2 regions of the Streptomyces sp. NPDC058469 genome follow, and region 2 is predicted to be linked to the other one. Evidence: riboswitches for the same ligand, from Rfam matches in the RefSeq annotation. Region 2 holds a riboswitch; the other holds the start of a gene.
What was found. Region 2 has a riboswitch for cobalamin ahead of metE (5-methyltetrahydropteroyltriglutamate--homocysteine S-methyltransferase). Riboswitches for the same ligand answer to the same signal wherever they lie in the genome.
Positions count from the first base shown of each region.

Region 1: it holds a riboswitch for cobalamin, as region 2 does, so the genes downstream of both, ACFWP5_RS11065 (ribonucleoside-diphosphate reductase subunit alpha) here and metE (5-methyltetrahydropteroyltriglutamate--homocysteine S-methyltransferase) in region 2, are expected to answer to the same signal.

Region 1 is NZ_JBHXME010000016.1:21,913-31,668, forward strand. Features, by position in the region: gene ACFWP5_RS11040 (carbon starvation CstA family protein) at 1-1,108, shown strand, start outside; gene ACFWP5_RS11045 (YbdD/YjiX family protein) at 1,080-1,292, shown strand; gene ACFWP5_RS11050 (DUF3311 domain-containing protein) at 1,432-1,707, shown strand; gene mctP (monocarboxylate uptake permease MctP) at 1,704-3,305, shown strand; gene ACFWP5_RS11060 (GNAT family N-acetyltransferase) at 3,436-3,942, shown strand; cobalamin riboswitch at 3,960-4,119, shown strand; gene ACFWP5_RS11065 (ribonucleoside-diphosphate reductase subunit alpha) at 4,244-6,673, shown strand; gene ACFWP5_RS11070 (ribonucleotide-diphosphate reductase subunit beta) at 6,674-7,687, shown strand; gene ACFWP5_RS11075 (putative Ig domain-containing protein) at 8,009-9,756, shown strand, end outside.
Region 2 is NZ_JBHXME010000079.1:36,663-46,418, forward strand. Features, by position in the region: gene ACFWP5_RS29430 (SAV_915 family protein) at 1-396, shown strand, start outside; gene lysA (diaminopimelate decarboxylase) at 406-1,758, shown strand; gene ACFWP5_RS29440 (methylmalonyl-CoA mutase family protein) at 1,874-3,679, shown strand; gene scpA (methylmalonyl-CoA mutase) at 3,679-5,865, shown strand; gene meaB (methylmalonyl Co-A mutase-associated GTPase MeaB) at 5,862-6,845, shown strand; cobalamin riboswitch at 6,993-7,222, shown strand; gene metE (5-methyltetrahydropteroyltriglutamate--homocysteine S-methyltransferase) at 7,370-9,688, shown strand.

The sequences.
Region 1 (9,756 bases), on a different contig from region 2:
GCTCATATCGAGCGGTACGACCCCGAAGATGATCCAGAAGGAAACACAGATTCGCATGATCGGCTACGGCGCCATGCTGATGGAGTCGTCCGTCGCCGTCATGGCCCTGGTCGCCGCGAGCATCATCGACCCGGGTCTCTACTTCGCGATGAACGCCCCGTCGGGCGCGATCGGCACGACGGTGCAGAACGCCTCGCAGGTGGTGAGCAGTTGGGGCTATCACATCTCCCCCGCCGACCTCGCGCAGGCCGCGAAGAACGTCGACGAGGCCAGCCTGCTGTCCCGCACCGGCGGTGCGCCCACCCTCGCGGTCGGCGTCTCGGAGATCTTCTCCAAGGTGACCGGCGGGAGTCTGCGCGCCTTCTGGTACCACTTCGCGATCATGTTCGAGGCGCTGTTCATCCTGACCGCGCTGGACGCGGGCACGCGCGTGGGCCGGTTCATGCTCCAGGACATGCTGGGGAACGTCTACCGGCCCTTCAAGAACGTGAGTTGGAAGCCGGGCCTGGCCCTGACGAGTGCGATCGTGTGCGCGCTCTGGGGCTACTTCCTCTGGGTCGGCGTCCACGAACCGCTCGGCGGGATCAACCAGCTCTTCCCGATCTTCGGCATCTCCAACCAGTTGCTCGCCGCCGTCGCCCTGGCCGTCTGCACCACCCTCCTGGTGAAGTCCGGACGCCTCAAGTGGGCCTGGATCACCGGGATTCCGCTCGCCTGGGACGCGACGGTCACCCTGACCGCGAGCTGGCAGAAGGTGTTCTCCGGCGACCCGAAGGTCGGCTTCTTCAAGCAACGGTCCGTGTTCCAGGACGCGATCGACGCGGGCAAGGTCCTGCCGCCCGCCAAGAACATGGACGACATGCACACCGTCGTCACCAACTCCACGGTGGACGGAGTGCTTTCGGCCATTCTCGCGGTGCTGGTCGTCGTCGTGATCGCGGACGCGCTCCGGGTCTGCGTCCGGCACATCCGCCGCCCCGCGCTCTCCACGCTGAGCGAGACGCCGTACGTCGAGTCGAACATCGTGGCACCGGCCGGGCTGATCCCGACCCGGGAGGAGAAGGAGGAGGCGGCACGCGATGCGGTCGGCGCTCGGACGGGCGGCTAGCCGGACGGTCCGTGGAGTGCGGTGGTACGTCCGGGAGTTGATGGACGAGTCGGCGTACGACCGCTATGTCGCGCACGTCCGCCGGGACCACCCCGACGCGGAGGTCCCGAACCGGCGGGACTTCGAACGGATGCGGACGGCCCGCCAGGAGGCCGACCCGCGACAGGGTTTCCGCTGCTGTTGACCCCCGCCGTTGACACCGATGTCACGTCTTCACGAAATCGACATGCCGATATGCGGACGGGGTCTTCCGCATGCGCGACGCCGTGACCTACATTGCCTGCGCATTACACAGGCGATCATTGAGGTGACGGAGCCGCGATATGTCAGATGTGCCGGAAGTACCGCCCGAAGTGGCACCGCCCGTCGTGGCACCGGTCGTAACACCGGCCCGCGCCGTCATCGCCGTCTGCCTCATCGCGCCCTTCGTGGCGCTGCTCTGGGTCGGCTCCTACACCAAGATCGACCCCACGTTCATCGGCATCCCGTTCTTCTACTGGTACCAGATGCTGTGGGTGCTGATCTCGACGGCGCTGACGATGACCGCCTACAAGCTGTGGCAGCGCGACCAGCGGACCCGCCATGGAGGTAACCGGTGAACGACGGCGTGAACGGCGTCGCCCTCGGCGTCTTCATCTTCTTCTTCCTGGCCGTCACGGCCCTGGGCTTCCTCGCCGCGCGCTGGCGCCGGGCCGACAACGAGCAGAGCCTCGACGAATGGGGCCTGGGCGGACGGTCGTTCGGCACCTGGGTCACCTGGTTCCTGCTCGGCGGCGACCTCTACACGGCGTATACGTTCGTGGCGGTCCCGGCGGCGGTCTACGCGGCGGGCGCGGCCGGCTTCTTCGCCGTGCCCTACACGATCCTCGTGTACCCGCTGATCTTCACGTTCCTGCCCCGCCTCTGGTCGGTGTCGCACAAGCACGGATACGTGACGACGTCCGACTTCGTGCGCGGGCGCTTCGGCTCGAAGGGGCTGTCGCTGGCGGTCGCGGTCACCGGAATCCTCGCGACGATGCCGTACATCGCGCTCCAACTGGTCGGCATCCAGGCCGTGTTGGACGTCATGGGGGTGGGCGGCAGCGCGAACTCCAACTGGTTCGTGAAGGACCTGCCGCTGCTGATCGCGTTCGCCGTGCTGGCCGCGTACACCTACTCGTCCGGCCTGCGGGCGCCCGCGCTGATCGCGTTCGTGAAGGACGGGCTGATCTACATCGTGATCACGGTGGCGATCATCTACATCCCGATCAAGCTCGGCGGCTTCGACGACATCTTCAGCAAGGCGGGCGCCAAGTTCAAGGCGGCGGGAGCGGGCGGCCTGGTACCCGCACCGGCGGGCCAATGGACGTACGCCACACTGGCGTTGGGCTCGGCGCTGGCCCTGTTCATGTACCCGCACTCGATCACGGCCACGCTCTCCTCGAAGAGCCGCAACGTGATCCGCCGCAACACCACGATCCTGCCGCTGTATTCACTGATGCTGGGCCTGCTCGCGCTGCTCGGCTTCATGGCGATCGCGGCCGGAGTCAAGGTCACCAACGGGCAGTTGGCGATCCCGCAGCTGTTCGAGAACATGTTCCCGGACTGGTTCGCGGGCGTGGCCTTCGCGGCGATCGGCATCGGAGCGCTCGTGCCCGCGGCGATCATGTCCATCGCGGCGGCGAACCTCTTCACCCGCAACATCTACAAGGACTTCATCAAACCGGACGCGACCCCGGCCCAGGAGACCAAGGTCTCCAAGATCGTCTCACTCCTGGTGAAGGTCGGCGCCCTGGCCTTCGTCCTCACCATGGACAAGACGGTCGCCATCAACTTCCAGCTCCTGGGCGGCATCTGGATCCTCCAGACCTTCCCGGCCCTGGTGGGCGGCCTCTTCACCCGCTGGTTCCACCGCTGGGCCCTCCTCGCCGGCTGGGCGGTCGGCATGATCTACGGCACCCTCGCCGCCTACGGCGTCGCCTCCCCGACCCAGGACCACTTCGGCGGCTCGTCCAAGGAGATCCCCGGCATCGGCGAGATCGGCTACATCGGCCTGACGGCGTTCGTGCTGAACGTCGTGGTGACGGTGGTCCTCACGTTCGCTCTGAAGGCCCTCAAGGCGCCGGACGGTATCGACGAGACAAGCCCGGCCGACTACACAGCGGACGCGGGCGACCCGGGAGTGAAGGAGGAGCTCCCTGTGATCGCCGGTCACTGAGGTTCCCAAGGGGCACGGGGCTGTATCGATATGCGGCTCCGCCGCGTGGGCACGCCCAGCCACAACGAACCCGCAGCGGGCCACCGAGAGCACCCCCTCGGCGGCCCGCTGTTCGTACACACTGATCCACATGGACATCCAAATCCGCCGAGCGAACCCCACCGAATACGAACCCCTCGGCACCCTCACAGCCCAGGCCTACCTAGAAGACGGCCTACTCGACTACGGCGAGACCGACCCCTACCTCCCCGTGCTGAAGGACGTGGCAAGCCGAGCCGCAGCCGCCGAGATCCTCGTCGCGGTGGACGGCGACCACCTCCTCGGCGGCGTCACCTTCGTCCCCGGCCCCGGCCCCGTCGCAGACATAGCGCGCCCCGGAGAGACGGAAATCCGCGCCCTCGCAATCCACCGCACGGCCCGCGGCCGAGGCGCCGGCGAGGCCCTCGTCCGCGCCTGCGTCGACCGCGCACGGGCCACCGAGGGCTGCACAGCCGTAGTTCTCTCGACCCAGTCGGCCATGCACGCGGCCCACCGCATCTACGAACGCCTGGGTTTCGTCCGCACCCCCGACCGCGACTGGAACCCCGTGCCGCACCTGGACGATCTCACTCTGCTCACCTATCAGCTGACACTCTGAAACCACCGCGACACAACATCTGGTGGTGGCGTGACGGGTGAGCACAAGATGTATGCTCATGCTCGCTGTCGCCGCAGGGGAATCCGGTGCGAATCCGGAACTGTCCCGCAACGGTGTACTTGCGTGCATATGCACGCCTGGTCAGTCCGAGGACCTGCCGACGGCGCGCGTCCGGCCACCCGGCCAGGGCGCATGACGTCCGGGCCTCGTGGAGTGGGCCGGTGGACGCGACGCCCCGTGCGCTCGTGTGCTGCCGCCTGCCCTCAGCGAGGCCCCGTGCCGAGCGAGGGAGAGCCCCACCGTGACCATCGCGCCAGCAGAGCCGGCATCAGCGACCCAGGCGAACGAGGCGGCCGGAACCGGAACCACCGTTCTTGGAACGGCCGTTCCCGGAGCGACCGTTCCCGGAGCCGACGGCCCCGGTGCCGCGATCCTGCGGACCCTGACCGAGCTGACCGCCGACCTCCCCGACGCCGACCCCGGCCGGGTCGCCGCCGCCACGTTGCGCGGCCGGTCCGCGCACGCGGACGTGGCGGAACTGCGCGAGCTGGCCACGGAGGCGGCCGCCGGCCTCATCTCCGAGGACCCCGTCTACTCCCGCCTCGCCGCCCGGCTGCTGACGATCAGCATCGCCGCCGAGGCCGCCTCCCAGGGCGTCACGACGTTCACCGAGTCCGTCGCCGTGGGCCACCGCGAGGGCCTCATCGCCGACCGCACCGCCGAGTTCGCCCAGCTGCACGCGGCCCGCCTCGACGCGCTGATCGACACCGAGGCCGACGACCGCTTCGGCTACTTCGGCCTGCGCACCCTGTACAGCCGTTACCTCCTGCGGCACCCGATCACCCGCAAGGTCATCGAGACCCCCCAGCACTTCATGCTGCGCGTGGCGTCCGGCCTCGCGGAGAACGACGGCAACCGCGCCCTGGACGAAGTCGCCGCGCTCTACCGCCTGATGAGCCGCCTGGACTACCTCCCGTCCTCCCCCACGCTCTTCAACTCCGGCACCCGGCACCCCCAGATGTCGTCCTGCTACCTCCTCGACTCCCCGCTGGACGAGCTGGACTCCATCTACGACCGCTACCACCAGGTCGCCCGACTCTCGAAGCACGCCGGCGGCATCGGACTGTCGTACTCCCGCATCCGCAGCCGCGGTTCGCTGATCCGCGGGACGAACGGGCACTCCAACGGCATCGTCCCGTTCCTGAAGACGCTGGACGCCTCGGTCGCCGCGGTGAACCAGGGCGGCCGGCGCAAGGGTGCCGCCGCGGTGTACCTGGAGACCTGGCACTCCGACATCGAGGAGTTCCTGGAGCTGCGGGACAACACGGGTGAGGACGCCCGTCGTACGCACAACCTGAACCTGGCGCACTGGATCCCGGACGAGTTCATGCGCCGGGTGAACGAGAACGGCGACTGGTCGCTCTTCTCCCCCGCCGACGTGCCCGAGCTGGTCGACCTGTGGGGCGACGAGTTCGACGCCGCGTACCGCAAGGCCGAGGCGCAGGGGCTGGCCAAGAAGACCATCCCGGCCCGCGACCTCTACGGCCGCATGATGCGCACCCTCGCGCAGACCGGCAACGGCTGGATGACCTTCAAGGACGCGGCCAACCGCACCGCCAACCAGACGGCCGAGCCGGGCCACACGGTCCACTCCTCCAACCTCTGCACGGAGATCCTGGAGGTCACGGACGACGGCGAGACGGCGGTCTGCAACCTGGGGTCGGTGAACCTGGGCGCGTTCGTGGTCGACGGTGACATCGACTGGGAGCGGCTGGACGAGACGGTCCGCACGGCCGTCACCTTCCTCGACCGTGTCGTGGACATCAACTTCTACCCGACCGAGCAGGCGGGCCGTTCCAACGCCCGCTGGCGTCCGGTGGGCCTGGGCGCGATGGGCCTCCAGGACGTCTTCTTCAAGCTGCGCGTCCCCTTCGACTCACCGCGGGCCCAGGCGCTGTCCACCCGTATCGCCGAGCGCATGATGCTCGCCGCGTACGAGGCGTCCGCCGAACTCGCCGAGCGCAACGGCCCGCTCCCGGCCTGGGAGAAGACCCGTACGGCCCGCGGTGTCCTGCACCCCGACCACTACGGCGTGGAGCTCACCTGGCCCGAGCGCTGGGCCGCGCTGCGGGAACGTATCGCCCAAGTCGGCATGCGCAACAGCCTGTTGCTGGCCATCGCGCCCACCGCCACCATCGCGTCCATCGCGGGCGTGTACGAGTGCATCGAGCCGCAGGTCTCCAACCTGTTCAAGCGCGAGACGCTGTCCGGCGAGTTCCTCCAGGTCAACTCCTACCTGGTGAACGAGTTGAAGCAGCTCGGCGTGTGGGACGCGCAGACCCGGGAGGCGCTGCGCGAGGCCAACGGCTCGGTGCAGGGCTTCACTTGGGTGCCGCAGGACGTCCGCGACCTGTACCGCACGGCGTGGGAGATCCCGCAGCGCGGCCTGATCGACATGGCCGCCGCCCGCACCCCGTTCCTGGACCAGTCCCAGTCCCTGAACCTGTTCCTGGAGACGCCGACGATCGGCAAGCTCTCCTCGATGTACGCGTACGCCTGGAAGCAGGGCCTGAAGACGACGTACTACCTGCGCTCCCGCCCGGCGACCCGCATCGCCCGCGCGGCCCAGGCCCAAGCCCAACCCACCGCCCCCGTACAGCAGTTGACCCCCGACGAGGACGCGGTTGCCTGCTCCCTTGAGAACCCCGAGTCCTGCGAGGCGTGCCAGTAGATGAGCTCCACCGAAAAGAACCTCCTCGACCCGGGCTTCGAGCTGACCCTCCGCCCCATGCGCTACCCGGACTTCTACGAGCGCTACCGGGACGCGATCAAGAACACCTGGACCGTCGAGGAGGTCGACCTCCACTCGGACGTCGCCGACCTCGCGAAGCTGACGCCGGGTGAGCAGCACATGATCGGCCGGCTGGTCGCGTTCTTCGCGACGGGCGACTCGATCGTGGCGAACAACCTCGTGCTGACGCTGTACAAGCACATCAACTCCCCCGAGGCGCGGCTGTACTTGAGCCGCCAGCTCTTCGAGGAAGCGGTGCACGTCCAGTTCTACCTGACCCTGCTGGACACCTACCTCCCGAACCCGGAGGACAGGGCGGCCGCCTTCGACGCGGTGGAGAACATCCCCTCCATCCGCGAGAAGGCCGAGTTCTGCTTCCGGTGGATCAACGAGGTCGAGAAGCTGGACAGCCTCCAGACCCAGGCCGACCGCCGCCGCTTCCTCCTCAACCTGATCTGCTTCGCCGCGTGCATCGAAGGGCTGTTCTTCTACGGGGCGTTCGCGTACGTCTACTGGTTCCGCAGCCGGGGGTTGCTGCACGGCCTGGCGACGGGGACGAATTGGGTTTTCCGGGACGAGACCATGCACATGAGCTTCGCCTTCGAGGTGGTCGACACCGTCCGCAAGGAGGAGCCGGAGCTCTTCGACGACCAACTCCGGCAGCAGGTCACGGACATGCTGAAGGAAGCGGTCGAGGCGGAGCTGCAGTTCGGGCGCGACCTGTGTGGTGAGGGTCTGCCGGGCATGAACACCGACTCGATGCGCCAGTACCTGGAGTGCGTCGCGGACCAGCGCCTCCAGCGGCTGGGCTTCGCCCCGGTCTACGGCTCCGAGAACCCCTTCTCCTTCATGGAGTTGCAGGGCGTCCAGGAGCTGACCAACTTCTTCGAGCGCCGCCCCTCGGCGTACCAGGTCGCGGTGGAGGGCACGGTCGACCTGGACGAGGACTTCTAGTCCTCTTGGTCGAGGACGCGTAGCCGTCTTGGACGAGGACCCCCAGCCCTCCTTATCTGTGTCTTACTTCGCGGACGGCCCATGGAGCTTCCATGGGCCGTCCATGGAGTTTCTATGGAGCGGCAAAGTTCATGGGGTGCGTCTGTTCGCGGTCTCGTCGCCCCGGCTACGTTCTGCCCGTCCTGTTCATGTCATTTACCAATGACCCCACAGGACGTTCAAAGTGTCATGCCCATGACGACGTCTACCGCCGCCGCTACGCGCGTCACAGGCCTGCCACCACGCCGAGGAACCCCACTCCAACGATGGAGGCAGTACCCCATGCGTGAGAAGCCCAGACGGAGTCTGCGAAGACTGCTGACCGCCGCCATACCCGCCCTCACCCTCAGCGTCTTCGGGCTCGTGGCGGCCTCCCCCGCCGACGCGCAGCCCGCCCCCCAGGCAGCCGTCCAGTCCGCCCAGGTCTCCAAGGTCACCCAGAACTCCAAGGCCCTGACCGCCCCCGCGGCCCAGGCCGTCCACTCGACCGGCAAGGCCGGCCAGAAGGTGCCGACCGAGCGCCTCTGCGCGACCGCGGCCCCCGGTTCGGCGTCCTGCTTCGCCCAGCGGCGCACCGACATCAAGCAGCAACTGGCCGCCGCCGTGCACTCGGACGCGGCCGCGGCCGTCTCCGGCCTGAGCCCGGCCAACCTGCACAGCGCGTACGCGCTTCCCTCGACCGGCGGCTCCGGCCTGACGGTCGCGGTGGTCGACGCGTACAACGACCCCAACGCGGCCTCGGACCTGGCCACGTACCGTTCCAACTTCGGCCTGTCGGCCTGCACCGTGGCCAGCGGCTGCTTCAAGCAGGTCAGCCAGACCGGCTCGACCACCTCCCTGCCGACGAACGACACCGGCTGGGCGGGCGAGGAAGCGCTCGACATCGACATGGTCAGCGCGGTCTGCCCGAACTGCAACATCATCCTGGTGGAGGCCACTTCGGCCACCGACTCCGACCTCGGCACCGCCGAGAACGAGGCCGTCACCCTGGGTGCGAAGTTCGTCTCCAACAGCTGGGGCGGCTCCGAGGCCTCCTCGCAGACCTCCGAGGACACCGCGTACTTCAAGCACCCGGGCGTCGCGATCACCGTCTCCTCCGGTGACAGCGCCTACGGCGCCGAGTACCCGGCAACGTCCCAGTACGTCACGGCAGTCGGCGGCACCGCCCTCTCCACGTCCTCCAGCACGCGTGGCTGGACCGAGTCCGTGTGGAAGACCAGCAGCACCGAGGGCACCGGCTCCGGCTGCTCCGCCTACGACGCGAAGCCGACCTGGCAGACCGACACGGGCTGCACCAAGCGCATGGAGGCCGACGTCTCCGCCGTCGCCGACCCCGCCACCGGCGTGGCCGTCTACGACACCTACGGCGGCTCCGGCTGGGCGGTCTACGGCGGCACCAGCGCCTCGTCCCCGATCATCGCGGGCGTCTACGCGCTGGCCGGCGCCCCCGGCTCCAGCGACTACCCGGCGAAGTACCCCTACTCCCACACCTCGAACCTGTACGACATCACCAGCGGCAACAACGGCACGTGCTCCACGAGTTACTTCTGCACCGCGGGCACCGGCTACGACGGCCCGACCGGCTGGGGCACCCCGGACGGCACCGCCGCCTTCACCTCCGGCACCACCACGGGCAACACGGTGACCGTCACCAACCCGGGCAGCCAGTCCACGGTGACCGGCTCCACGGCCAGCCTGCAGATCTCCGCCTCGGACAGCGCGAGCGCGACCCTCACCTACAGCGCGAGCGGGCTGCCGACCGGTCTGTCGATCAGCAGCTCGACCGGGCTGATCTCCGGCACCGCGTCCACCGCCGGCACCTACGCCGTCACGGTGACCGCGACCGACTCCACCGGCGCCTCCGGCTCGGCCTCCTTCACCTGGACGGTCAGCACCTCCGGTGGCGGCGGCACCTGCACCTCGACGCAGCTGCTGGGCAACGCGGGCTTCGAGTCCGGCAGCACGACCTGGACCGCGAGCAGCGGGGTCATCACCAACGACACCGGCGAGGCCGCGCACGCGGGCTCGTA
Region 2 (9,756 bases):
GAGGACTCCGAGCCCGCCGAACGGTTCCCGGCCGGACTTCTGTACGTCCCTGTCCGGTCGGGTCCCGCGGGCTGTACGGCCCGGTTCTTCCGTACTCCGCTGGGCGGCCGTACGGCGGTCGGCTTCACCTCGGCGGCGCGGCTCGCCGCCACTCTCGGCAGCGGGCAGGAAAGCATCAGGCTCTCCGAACCCGCGCTGCGCGCCCTCGCCGCACCGCTCGGCGTCACCGCTCTCACCGTCGACCCGCAGTTCTCCGCCCCGACGGCCGACCGTACGGCGGCCGCTGTGCGGGAGCGGGCGAACTCCTGGCGCCGCCGGCATCCCCAGCACGTCGGTGCCCTGCGGGTGACCGGCGCCGCCGCCGTCGTCGCCTGCCTGAACCTGCTGATCGGCTGAGGAGACCCCATGTCCATCCTGGACGCCCCGCTGCACGTCCTGCCCCAGCTCTCGGCGGACGACGCCGACAGCCTCTCCGTCTGGCCCCGCTCCACCCGCCCCTCCCCCGCCGGCGACCTCACCGTCGGCGGTGTCCCGCTCGCCGAGGCCGCCGACCGGTTCGGCACCCCTGTCTACGTCCTCGACGAGCAGGAGATCCGCGACCGCTGCCGTACGTACCGCACGGCGTTCCCGGACGCCGATGTCGTCTACGCGGCCAAGGCGTTCCTGTGCCGGGCGATGGCCCACTGGGTGCGGGAGGAGGGGCTCGGCCTCGACGTCTGCTCGGCGGGCGAACTCGCGCTCGCCGTCTCCACCGGCTTCCCGCCGGAGCGCATCGTGCTGCACGGCAACGCCAAGAGCCCCGACGACCTGCGCACCGCGCTCCGCCTCGGGGTCGGCCGGATCGTCGTCGACAGCACCTCGGAGATCGCCCGGCTGGCCGCGATCACGCCCGCCGACAGCCGCCAGAAGGTGATGGTGCGGGTGGTGCCCGGCGTCGCGGCCGGCGCCCACGTCAAGGTGCGCACCGGCACCGACGACCAGAAGTTCGGCCTGTCGATCACCGACGGCTCCGCGCAGCACGCCGTGACCCGGATCCTCGACCAGTCGCACCTCGAACTCGTGGGCCTGCACTGCCACATCGGCTCGCAGATCGCCACCACGAAGCCGTACGTCGCCGCAGTGCGGCGCATGGTCGGGCTGTTGGCCCGCATCCGCGACCAACACGGCGTCACCCTCCCGCAGTTGGACCTCGGCGGCGGTCACGCCATCGCCTACCGCCCCGGCGAGGAACGACTCGACATCTCCGTCCTCGCCGGCCGGGTCCGCGCCGAGCTCGAAGACGGCTGCGCCCGCACCGGGCTGCCCGTGCCCCGGCTCACCCTCGAACCGGGCCGGGCCATCGTCGGCCCCGCCGGGGTGGCTGTGTATCGGGTGCTCGCAGTGAAGCGCACCGGCGACCGCACGTTCGTCGCGGTCGACGGCGGCATGAGCGACAACCCCAGGCCCGCGCTCTACGGCGTGCGCTACGCACCCCGGCTCATCGGCCGCCCCGCCACCGCGCCACCCCGGCTGGTCACCGTCGTGGGCCGGCACTGCGAGGCGGGCGACATCCTCGCGGACGAGGTGGCGCTCCCCGGCGACGTACGCCCCGGTGACCTCCTCGCCGTACCGGCGGCCGGCGCATATCACCTGTCCATGGCGTCCGGTTACAACCTCGTCGGCCGTCCGCCGGTCGTCGCGGTGGCCGACGGGATCGCGCGCGTGCTCGTCCGCCGCGAGTCCCTGGACGACATGAACCGCAGGGACATCGGGCTGTAGCCCCTGGCAGGGAGGGCAGGAGGGGGTCGAGGAACTGGTCTAGACCGCACGGAGAGGTCAAGGTCACAGCCACGTCCTCTGCTGCTCACCTGCACATTTGCCCTAGCATCCGAGCATGACGGTCCTGCCCGACGACGGGCTCTCGCTGGCCGCCGAGTTCCCTGACGCGACCCATGAGCAGTGGCAACGCCTGGTGGAAGGCGTACTGCGCAAGTCGGGCAAGGAAGTCTCGGGCGCCGCAGCGGAAGACGCCCTGTCCACCTCGCTGGAGGACGGACTCCGCGCCCGTCCCCTGTACACCGCGGACGACTCCGCGCCCGATCCCGGCCTCCCCGGTTTCGCCCCCTTCGTACGGGGTGGCCGCGCCGAGGGCAACACCCTCGGCGGCTGGGACGTACGCCAGCGGCACACGACCGCGGACGGCACCGCGGTCCTCGGGGACCTGGAGAACGGCGTCACCTCGCTGTGGCTCGTCGTGGGCGAGCGCGGCATCCCGGTCGCGTCCCTCGGCAGCACCCTCGACGGCGTCTATCTCGACCTGGCGCCCGTCGTCCTCGACGCGGGAAGCGAAGTCGAGCCCGCGGCAGGCGAGTTGCTACGGCTGTACGAGGAGCGGGGTGTCGCGCGCGATGCCGCCCGCGGCAACCTCGGCGCCGACCCGCTGGGCTTCGCGGCCCGCACCGGGGACGAGGGCTTCGCCTTCGCGCCCGTCGCCGCGCTCGCCCGGCGCTGCGCCGAGGAGCACCCGGGGCTGCGCGCGCTGACGGTGGACGCGCTGCCGTACCACGAGGCCGGCGGTTCGGCGGCGCAGGAGTTGGGCGCGTCGCTGGCGACCGGTGTCGCCTATCTGCGTGAGCTGACCGAGGCGGGGCTGAGCGTCGAACAGGCCGTCGGCCAGCTGGAGTTCAGGTACGCGGCCACCGCCGACCAGTTCCTCACCATCGCCAAGTTGCGCGCGGCGCGCAGGCTGTGGGCGCGGGTGGCCGAGGTGTGCGGGGCGCCGGGCGGGCAGGTGCAGCACGCGGTGACCTCGCCGGTGATGATGTCCCGCCGCGACCCGTGGGTGAACATGCTGCGCACGACGGTAGCGACGCTGGCCGCCGGGGTGGGCGGCGCCGAGTCCGTCACCGTGCTGCCCTTCGACCACGCGCTCGGTCTGTCGGACGCGTTCGCGCGCCGGATCGCCCGCAACACCTCGACGATCCTGGTCGAGGAGTCGCATCTGTCCCGGGTGATCGACCCGGCGGGCGGCTCCTGGTATGTGGAGCAGCTCACGGACGAACTCGCCCACGCGGGCTGGGAGTTCTTCCAGCACATCGAGCAACAGGGCGGCCAGGCAGAGGTCTTGCGATCCGGCCGCCTCCGCGAGGACCTCGCCGCGACCTGGGCGGCCCGCAGCGCGAAACTCGCCAAGCGCCGCGAACCCATCACCGGCGTCAGCGAGTTCCCCAACCTCGCCGAGCGCCTCCCGGAGCGCGCACCCGCCCCCGCGGTCCCCTCCGGCGGGCTGCCGCGCGTGCGCCGCGACGAGGCCTACGAAGAACTCCGCGCCCGCTCCGACGCCCACCTCGCGGCGACCGGCTCCCGGCCGCGCGTCTTCCTGGCCGCGCTCGGCCCGGCCGCCGCGCACACCGCACGCCTCGCCTTCGCGTCGAACCTGTTCCAGGCGGGCGGCATCGAGCCCGTCACCGAGGGCGGGTTCGCGGACAGCGGGGCCACCGAGGCCTGCCTGTGCTCCAGCGACGCGCTGTACGAGGAGCAAGCGGCCGAGATCGCCGGGGAGTTGAGGTCGGCCGGTGCCCGGCACGTGTTCCTCGCGGGCCGTCCCGGGCAGTACTCAGGTGTCGACGCGTATGTCTTCGCGGGCTGCGACGCCGTAGCCGTGCTCTCCGCCACCCTCGACCGCATGGGAGTGTCCTGATGGCAGCGATGGGGCGCATCCCCGACTTCTCCGGGATCGAGCTGGGGGCCCCGGCCGCCGACGCCGGTGCCGACGAGTGGCGCGACGCCGTCAAGAAGGCGGCCGGCGGCGACGACCTCCTCTGGGAGACCCCGGAGGGCATCGCGGTCAAACCCCTGTACACCGGGCAGGACTTGGAGGGCCTGGACTTCCTGGCCACCTACCCGGGCATCGCGCCGTATCTGCGCGGCCCGTACCCGACGATGTACGTCAACCAGCCCTGGACGATCCGCCAGTACGCGGGCTTCTCCACGGCCGAGGAGTCCAACGCCTTCTACCGGCGCAATCTCGCGGCCGGTCAGAAGGGCCTGTCGGTCGCCTTCGACCTGCCCACGCACCGGGGTTACGACAGCGACCACCCGCGCGTGACCGGTGACGTCGGCATGGCGGGCGTGGCGATCGACTCGATCTACGACATGCGGCAGCTCTTCGACGGCATCCCGCTGGACAAGATGACCGTGTCGATGACGATGAACGGCGCCGTGCTGCCGGTACTGGCGCTCTACATCGTGGCGGCGGAGGAACAGGGCGTGCCGCCAGAGAAGTTGGCCGGGACCATCCAGAACGACATCCTCAAGGAGTTCATGGTCCGCAACACCTACATCTATCCGCCGAAGCCGTCGATGCGGATCATCTCCGACATCTTCGCCTACACCTCGCAGCGGATGCCCCGCTACAACTCCATCTCCATCTCCGGCTACCACATCCAAGAGGCGGGCGCGACGGCCGACTTGGAGCTGGCGTACACCCTCGCCGACGGGGTGGAGTACATCCGGGCGGGCCGGGAGGCGGGGATGGACGTGGACGCGTTCGCGCCCCGGCTCTCCTTCTTCTGGGCGATCGGCATGAACTTCTTCATGGAGATCGCGAAGATGCGCGCGGCCCGGCTGCTCTGGGCCAGGCTGGTCAAACAGTTCGACCCGCAGAACGCCAAGTCCCTCTCCCTGCGCACCCATTCGCAGACCTCGGGCTGGTCGCTGACCGCGCAGGACGTCTTCAACAACGTGACGCGCACATGCGTCGAGGCGATGGCGGCGACCCAGGGCCACACCCAGTCGCTGCACACCAACGCCCTCGACGAGGCCCTCGCCCTGCCCACCGACTTCTCCGCGCGCATCGCCCGAAACACCCAGCTCCTGATCCAGCAGGAGTCCGGCACGACCCGCGTGATCGACCCGTGGGGCGGCAGCGCGTACGTCGAGAAGCTGACGTACGACCTCGCGCGCCGCGCCTGGCAGCACATCGAGGAGGTCGAGGCCGCGGGCGGTATGGCCAAGGCCATCGACGCGGGCATCCCCAAGCTGCGCATCGAGGAGGCCGCGGCCCGCACCCAGGCCCGCATCGACTCCGGACGCCAGCCGGTCATCGGCGTCAACAAGTACCGCGTGGAGACCGACGAGCAGATCGACGTCCTCAAGGTCGACAACTCCTCCGTACGCACCCAACAGATCGAGAAACTACGGCGGTTGCGCGCGGAGCGCGACGAACAGGTCTGCCAGGACTCACTCCACGCCCTGACCCGCGCGGCCGAAGGCACCGGAAACCTCCTGGAGCTGGCGGTGAACGCGGCCCGCGCGAAGGCGACGGTCGGCGAGATCTCCGACGCGCTGGAGAAGGTGTACGGGCGGCACGCGAGCCAGATCCGTACGATCTCCGGTGTGTACCGCACCGAAGCCGGCGAGTCCCCGTCCGTCGAGCGCACCCGCACCCTCGTGGCCGAGTTCGAGGAGTCCGAGGGCCGCCGCCCCCGCATCCTGGTCGCCAAGATGGGCCAGGACGGCCACGACCGCGGTCAGAAGGTGATCGCCACCGCCTTCGCCGACCTCGGCTTCGACGTCGACGTCGGCCCGCTGTTCCAGACCCCCGGCGAGGTGGCCCGCCAGGCCGTAGAGGCGGACGTGCACATCGTCGGGGTCTCGTCCCTCGCCGCCGGACACCTCACCCTCGTACCGGCGTTGAAGGAGTCCCTCGCCGAGGAGGGCCGCGAGGACATCATGATCGTGGTGGGCGGGGTGATCCCGCCGCAGGACGTGCCCACGCTCCTGGAGATGGGCGCGGCGGCCGTGTTCCCGCCCGGGACGGTGATCCCGGACGCGGCCCACGACCTGGTGAAGCGGCTGGCCACCGACCTCGGGCACACCCCGTGATCGAGGTCGACACCTATGTGAAGGGCGTACTCGACGGCAAGCGGGCGCTGGTGGCCCGCGCCATCACGCTCGTCGAGTCGACCAAACCCCAACACCGGGTCATGGCACAGGAGTTGCTGACCGAACTACTTCCGCACAGCGGCCAGGCCCGGCGGATCGGCATCAGCGGTGTGCCCGGTGTCGGCAAGTCGACGTTCATCGACGCGTTCGGCACGCTGCTCACCTCGCTCGGCTTCCGGGTCGCGGTGCTCGCCGTGGACCCGTCGTCGAGCCGCACGGGCGGATCGATCCTCGGCGACAAGACCCGCATGGAACGCCTGGCCGTCGACCCGGCGGCCTTCGTCCGCCCCTCCCCCACCGCGGGCACACTCGGCGGCGTCGCGAAGGCGACCCGCGAGTCGATCGTGGTGATGGAGGCGGCGGGCTACGACGTCGTCCTCGTCGAGACGGTCGGCGTCGGCCAGTCGGAGACCGCCGTAGCGAACATGGTCGACTCCTTCCTTCTCCTGACCCTCGCCCGCACCGGCGACCAGTTGCAGGGCATCAAGAAGGGCGTCCTGGAGCTGGCGGACGTCATCGCCGTCAACAAGGCGGACGGCCCGCACGAGCGCGACGCGCGGGGCGCGGCACGGGAGTTGGCAGGCGCGCTGCGCCTGATGCACCCCGCCGACGCGGCCTGGACCCCACCGGTACTGAGCTGCAGCGCCCGCGAGGGCACCGGCCTGGACACGGTCTGGGAGCGCCTGGAACAGCACCGGTCGCTGCTGGACTCCACGGGCCGCCTTGCCGCAAAGCGCAGCGAGCAGCAGGTGGACTGGACGTGGACGATGGTCCGCGATGAACTCCTGGGCAGGCTGCACTCGGATCCGACGGTACGTGCGCTGACTCCGGACCTCGAACGCCAGGTACGCGAGGGCGAGTTGACGGCAACACTGGCGGCCGAACAAATCCTGAGAGCGTTCGGCACCGGCCCAAGCTGACTCGGCTCCGCACTTGGATCAGGGCCGACTGTGTCCACCTTGTTTTCAGGGGCGCGGGGCTGTATCGATTTGCGGCTCAGCCGCGTGGGCGCGACCAGCCCCCACCGGGCCGGCAGACAAAAATCGACGCAACCACCCCCCACCCTTTAGGCTGGCGGCGCAGCTGGTTCGCCCCGTCAGCCAGACGGAACGCGTCGCAAGAGGGAACCCGGTGAAATTCCGGGACTGCCCCGCAGCGGTAAGCGGGAACGACCGCCGTCATACGCACTGGGCCCGGAGAAAAGGACCTGGGAAGCGACGGCCAGTAGGTGGCCTCCGGTTAAAAAAAGAGGCCGTGCCCGCAAGTCCGAAGACCTGCCACCTGCCCGCACGCGAAGCATTCGCGCGCGGAATCCCGGTGACCTCGTGGGCGGGTCGGCGCACATATCGGCGGGCACAGTTCACCGTGCGTCCGCCCGATTCGTCGCACCTTCGCGCTCACGTCCCGCCGGGATCCAGGGAGATATCTCGCGAAGGAGATTTCCGTGACAGCGAAGTCCGCAGCCGCGGCAGCACGGGCCACCGTGTACGGCTACCCCCGTCAGGGCCGGGGCCGGGAACTGAAGAAGGCCATCGAGGGCTACTGGAAGGGCCGCGTCGACGCCGACGCCCTCCGGACCACCGCCGCCGAACTGCGCCGCACCAACTGGCAGCAGCTGGCCGAGGCCGGCATCCACGAAGTGCCCACCGGCGACTTCTCGTACTACGACCACGTCCTGGACACCAGCGTCATGGTCGGCGCGATCCCCGAACGACACCGCGCCGCCGTCGAACTCGACGCGCTGGACGGGTACTTCGCGATGGCGCGCGGCACCCAGGACGTGGCGCCGCTGGAGATGACGAAGTGGTTTGACACCAACTACCACTATCTGGTGCCCGAGTTGGGCCCGGACACCGTCTTCACCACCGACTCCACCAAGCAGGTGGCGGAGTTGAAGGAGGCCCTCGCCCTGGGCCTGACCGCCCGTCCCGTCCTGGTCGGCCCGGTCACCTACCTCCTGCTCGCCAAGCCCGCACCGGGAGTTGCGGCGGGCTTCGATCCGCTGACCCTGCTGGACCGGCTGCTGCCCGTGTACGCCGAGGTCCTCGCCGACCTGCGGGCGGCGGGCGCGGAGTGGGTGCAGCTCGACGAGCCCGCCCTGGTCCAGGACCGCACCCCGGCCGAACTGAACGCCGCCGCACGCGCATACCGTGACCTCGGAGGCCTCACCGACCGGCCGAAGCTCCTGGTCGCCTCCTACTTCGACCGGCTCGGCGAGGCACTGCTCGTCCTCGCGAAGGCTCCGGTGGAGGGCCTCGCGCTCGACTTCACCGAGTCCGCAGCCGCCAACCTGGACGCCCTCGCCGCGGTGGGCGGGCTGCCCGGCAAGCGGCTGGTCGCGGGCGTGGTCAACGGCCGTAACGTCTGGGTCAACGATCTCACCAAGTCCCTTGCCATACTGGGCACGTTGCTCGGGCTGGCCGACCGGGTCGACGTGGCCGCCTCCTGCTCGCTCCTCCATGTGCCGCTCGACGCATCCGCCGAGCGGGACATCGAGCCGCAGATCCTGCGCTGGCTCGCGTTCGCGCGGCAGAAGACGAGCGAGATCGTCACGCTCGCCAAGGGCCTGGCCCAGGGCGCCGACACGATCGCCGCCGAACTCGCCGCCAACCGCGCCGACTTGGCCTCCCGCGCCGGTTCGGCGCTCACCCGCGACCCCGCCGTACGGGCTCGGGCCGCCGCGGTCACGGACGCCGACGCCCGCCGCTCCCAGCCGTACGACGAACGGACCACGGCACAGCGCACGCGTCTCGGGCTGCCGACGCTGCCCACGACCACGATCGGCTCGTTCCCGCAGACCGCCGAACTGCGCACCGCGCGGGCCGACTTGAGGGCGCGACGGATCGACACGGCCGGTTACGAGGAGCGCGTCAAGGCCGAGATCCAGGAGGTGATCTCGTTCCAGGAGAAGACCGGCCTTGACGTCCTCGTGCACGGCGAGCCCGAACGCAACGACATGGTCCAGTACTTCGCCGAGCAACTGACGGGCTACCTCGCCACGCAGCACGGCTGGGTCCAGTCCTACGGCACCCGTTACGTCCGTCCGCCGATCCTGGCCGGCGACATCTCCCGCCCGGAACCGATGACGGTGCGCTGGACGGCGTACGCCCAGTCGCTCACCGGCCGTCCGGTCAAGGGCATGCTCACCGGACCGGTCACCATGCTCGCCTGGTCCTTCGTCCGCGACGACCTGCCGCTCGGCGACACCGCCCGGCAGGTCGCTCTCGCCCTGCGCGACGAGGTCAACGACCTTGAGGCCGCCGGGACTTCGGTCATCCAGGTCGACGAACCCGCACTGCGCGAGACCCTGCCGCTGCGGGCCGCCGACCACCCCGCCTATCTCGCGTGGGCCACGGAGGCGTTCCGGCTCACCACCGGCGGGGTGCGGCCGGAGACGCAGGTCCACACCCATATGTGCTACGCCGAGTTCGGCGACATCGTGCAGGCCATCGACGACCTCGACGCGGACGTCATCAGCCTGGAGGCGGCCCGCTCGCACATGCAGGTCGCGAGCGAACTGGCCGAGCACGGCTATCCGCGCGAGGCGGGACCGGGTGTCTACGACATCCACTCCCCGCGCGTACCGAGCACGGCCGAGGCAGCGGCCCTGCTGCGCAAGGGACTTGAGGCCATCCCGCCGGAGCGGCTGTGGGTCAACCCGGACTGCGGCCTGAAGACCCGCGGCTGGCCCGAGACCCGCGCGTCCCTGGAGAACCTGGTCGCCGCGGCCCGCACGGTCCGCGAGGAGCTGGCCGGTTCCTGAGCCGACGGCGGTGGGGGCGGCCGGGAGGGCCACGGAGTAGCCGGTCACGTTGCCGTCCGGGGCGATCC